One region of the Acetobacter sp. AC2005 genome, then DNA from elsewhere that is predicted to be linked to it. Evidence: riboswitches for the same ligand, from Rfam matches in the RefSeq annotation. Region 1 holds a riboswitch; the other holds the start of a gene.
What was found. A riboswitch is a leader RNA that binds a small molecule or an ion and turns the genes downstream of it on or off. The one in region 1 is predicted to bind cobalamin.
Positions count from the first base shown of each region.

Region 2: it holds a riboswitch for cobalamin, as region 1 does, so the genes downstream of both, QQM41_RS13965 (hypothetical protein) here and QQM41_RS06975 (CbtB-domain containing protein) in region 1, are expected to answer to the same signal.

Region 1 covers NZ_CP149625.1:1,423,646-1,425,849, forward strand. Annotated here, with positions in the region: cobalamin riboswitch at 118-338, shown strand; gene QQM41_RS06975 (CbtB-domain containing protein) at 744-962, shown strand; gene QQM41_RS06980 (CbtA family protein) at 986-1,720, shown strand; partial or broken gene QQM41_RS06985 (carbohydrate porin) at 1,839-2,204, opposite strand, start outside.
Region 2 covers NZ_CP149627.1:54,607-56,810, forward strand. Annotated here, with positions in the region: partial or broken gene QQM41_RS13955 (IS3 family transposase) at 1-466, shown strand, start outside; gene QQM41_RS13960 (hypothetical protein) at 733-1,092, opposite strand; gene QQM41_RS13965 (hypothetical protein) at 1,092-1,370, opposite strand; cobalamin riboswitch at 1,565-1,807, opposite strand; gene QQM41_RS13970 (hypothetical protein) at 1,877-2,204, opposite strand, start outside.

The DNA.
Region 1 (2,204 bases):
AAGTCGCCAGTCAGGGAAAAGTCTGCAGAAACAGGTGGGTTAAAATGGCGGCTCTGGCAAGAGTTATACCTGCATAATCAGGCAAAGATTGAAATATGAAGCAAAAATAAGGTAAGGGTTGCGCCATCTTACAACGGTCCCGCGCAAGCGGGTTTGAAAGGGAATGCCGGAGGTTCCTGCTTTGGAACCCAGTCGGCAACTGCCCTCGCAACTGTAGGCGGAGAGCCTATTACTCCTTAGCCGCATAAAGCGGCAGTCACTGGTGTTCGCATCGGGAAGGCTGAGTAATGCGCAATGACCCGCAAGTCAGGAGACCTGCCGTTGTTGTCTTGTTTAATCGCCGGGCGAGGGAACCGGAGATGGATGATTTGCGATGTTTACTCCTCTGCCCTGGGCAGATTTCTCCTTAAATACATCTTGGGCTTTTGTCTTCACGCGGCGTGGTGAAGTGTAACAATGCTTTGTGTTCCAAATAGAATTTGGAAGAGGTTTTGGTATGCTCTGCACCGTTGATTGCTGGTTGGCGAGAATCTGACGGATGGAGCAGGCAAGTACCTCACATGGAATGACGTTCCTTTTGGGTGCCGCTTTTCTCAAGGTGGGAGAACAGCAGGCGTGCTCGGAATGCCCTTGCTGTTAGGCTTCGTCCTTCTATGATGAGGGCCGACCAAACCATGAAATTCTGTTTCACACTCTTTTGTGCCTGCTCTGGCGGGCTTTAAATTTAAAAAGGATACAACATCATGAGCACATCTGTTCATACAGCTATGCCGGTTGCGGCAGCGGGCCAGAGCATTCCGGTTCGTGCCATTCTGCCTTGGGCTGTTTTCGGCCTGATTGTTTCTGCACTGCTGATCTACTTTGTAGGTGCAGAGCAGGGCGCCACTTCCCTGATTTCCGGACATGCTGTGCATGAATTTGTGCATGATGGCCGCCATCTTCTTGGTTTCCCCTGCCACTAAGGCACGAGAGGAAAGTTTTACTCATGGTTGGTCGTCTTTTAGCCCGCGGCATGGTCGCGGGCATTCTGGCTGCATTGCTTTCTTTTGTATTTTCAAAAATTTTTGGTGAACCGCAGGTCGCTTTGGCTATTGCGTTTGAAGCCGCTCAGGATGCTGCTGCAGGTGCCGCGCCAGAACCTGAACTGATAAGCCGTGGTGTGCAGGCATCTTGGGGCTTGCTTACTGCTGTGCTGATGTACGGTGCCGCATATGGCGGTATTTTTGCGATTGTTTTTGCATTTGCCTATCAGCGTCTTGCAACATTAAGTCCACGCGCTATGGCATTATTGCTGTCTGGCGTTGGGTTTTTAACGTTTGTGCTGATACCAGATTTAAAATATCCACCCAACCCACCTGCAGTTGGGCAGGAAGAAACCATTGCGCTGAGGACAGAAATGTATTTTGCAATGGTTGGTCTTTCTATTGCCATTTCCATGATTTGTTTGTTGGTGGGGCGCGCACTGTCTAACGTAATCGGGCATTGGAACGCGGCTGTATGTAGCATTATTCTGGGGATTGCGCTTGTCGCCGCTGTGCAATTTGGTCTGCCAGATTTTAATGAAGTGCCAGACAATTTTCCTGCTGTAGTGCTTTGGCGTTTTAGAGAAGCATCTATCGGAATGCAGATTGTTTTGTGGTCTGTATTGGGGCTGGTTTTTGGTGCTTTGGCTGAAAAATGCCTGCCATCAGCAAACGGTGTGGCGCGGAAGACTGTCTGATTTTTCCGAGCGGCCTTCTATACAAACTTTGCGTGTATAAAAAAGCATTTCCTAACGTTGCCATTTTTTCCATTTATGGAATGGCAACCGAAAGGGAATGCTTTTTTATTTATAATTTTTAGAAAGTGATGTTGGAATGGAGCCCAAAAATGGCTTCATTCCCGACAAGGCGGTTGCCCGTCCAATCCGTTACACCGCCAGAGGGATGCCAGACATATTGGAAGTCTGGCTGCATGACCCACCAAGGGGTGACCTGTGCCTGATAGGTAAGTTCCAGATGGTTTTCATTGCCTTGTACAGGTGCGCCAGAGTTACGATCATACCGCCGCTGGCCAGAAGAAGCACGGCCAATGCCCCAGCCTAGGCCCACCGTATCATTATCACGTCCCTTGAACGGGGCTTTAAGATTGATGCCCGCATCAATGGCAAAGCTGATCATGTTTCGGTCCCCACCATTACCTGTGGCCCGTGCAAAAATGCCTAC
Region 2 (2,204 bases), on a different replicon from region 1:
CCACATGGCAGGGCTTTGTTTATGTGGCCTTCATCATTGATGTATTCGCACGGGTTATTGTGGGTTGGCGCGTCTCCTCAACGGCTCATACCGACTTCGTGCTGGATGCTCTCGAGCAGGCTCTGTGCCAGAGGCGACCTGAGGGAAAAGTGACCCACCATTCCGACCGCGGCTGTCAATATGTGTCCATTCGTTACACGCAAAGACTGGCTGAAGCGGGGCTCGTTGCTTCTGTCGGCAGTGTTGGGGATTCCTATGATAACGCCTTAGCAGAGACCATTAACGGACTTTACAAAACCGAACTCATCTATCGGCAGGGGCCAGGGAAGCTGTTGAACTGGCAACACTTAAATGGGTCGACTGGTTCAATAATCGGCGGCTCCTGTCCTCCATTGGAAACATCCCGCCAGCAGAAGCTGAGGCACGCTTTTATGCACAACAGAAATCACATGCATTAGCCGCTTAAATCAGATAAAAAACGTCTCCACAAAACCCGGGGCAATTCAACTTTTGCGTGCACGAGGTATCTCGCCTGATACTGGAGGACTGAATCATGATACTCAAAAACGTGCATCTTCATAAATGTACACATTCACCGTTTCATAAAATGATTTTTCAAGGGGATTATGATAGCCAACAAGGCTATCATCCATAAAAACCATTGTATGTGTACCCCGGCCCATTCCCTGCTACAAGCAAGACATGGGCCGGAAAATATGGAATAATAAATAGTTAATACGATAAAATTTTAATGATTTCATTCCTATAATGCAACGCATGAAGCGGACTTATAAAGCCTAAAAACATTCTTATAAAATCCAATATTTTCTTATTATTTAATAAGTACAAACCATCTAATTTATTTATGATATTTTTTTCTTCATGCTCGGAGATAGTAAGATGATTATATTTTTCTACACTTCCGTTTCTGGTCAAATCCCATATCGTTGTCATCAATCTTTGACGGGTTAAAATAGAATAGTCCGACCAAACCACCTGTTGCTCACCACGGCAAACGGTTGTAGCGATATGGACCAATTCGCCAACAGAAAGTTCGCGATGGTTAGAAGGTTTTTTTTCCTGCTGTGTCATCAGATGCCCTTTTTCGACATCAGTTTTTGATGCAATATACACCCTCTGCGCGTCAGGCGTGCAGCAGCACGCCCCCAGCGAGAGGAATACCCTGCCTCGACATACCCCATCAATATCAAAGAAGTGCGTATACTTCCGATATCTGTTGCTGGAATACCATAATCTCCGCTTATGGGGAGAGAAAGAATAAAGCGGCGCTGTCCTTCTGTCAGTAATTTCGAAGACAGATAAGGTCTGGAAGCTCCACTTTGGGCCGGGAAATTGATGATGTGGCTCATAGCAACTCTCATGGCTGTATGTCGGGGTTATGGCCAAGACAGGTTCATGCACTTGCGAACAAAAGCATTTCGCTGCATTGGACCTGCTCCGACCCAGTGCTCGCCACCATAACATTCGTTAACCGACAGGCAGCCATCTGCCATACTGATCTGTACATGTTTTTCGTCCTGCCTTCGGTTCATCCCGCCCGACGACATGGTGAAACAACGATGGCAGGTCTCCTGACTTGCAGATCTATCTTTTTCGGCTGCCTTCCCGGTACGCCAGCACCAGTGACTGTTTTATGTTTACAATAAAACACATATCCGAAAAAATCTCTGCCTACAGTTGCGGGCACAGTCTCTGACTTAATCCATTACTGGTGCCAACCAGCGCATGGATATCACAGCGTTCCCTTTTAATCCGTTTGCACGAAACCATCGATTTTGTTAAAATTACCTACCAAACGTCTATCAGAAAAACAAATTCTCCTTATGCATAGCTGAAGATTTTTAAAGAACATTCTCTATTCAACAGATTTTTTTTCGTAATTGTAAGTACTGCAATACATAGCCATTGCAGCTTTTTGTGCACCAATAAGATTTTGCACGGCAATATAAGTTTGCACATATTCTGTTCCTGACGTGCAAGCAGAAACATGTTGCAATGCCATTACCATATCCAGTGTTGCATCCAGCAATGGCCTAAAGTGCGCTTCTAGATAATCACCCCGTGCCTGATGATGAACGGGTAAACCTGTAATCATACACTCGAACAAATCATAGCCGTTTTGTTGCAGTTGTACTTCAACAGGTAGAAAATATTCTGGCCCGAAAAATTTGGAAATACACGTT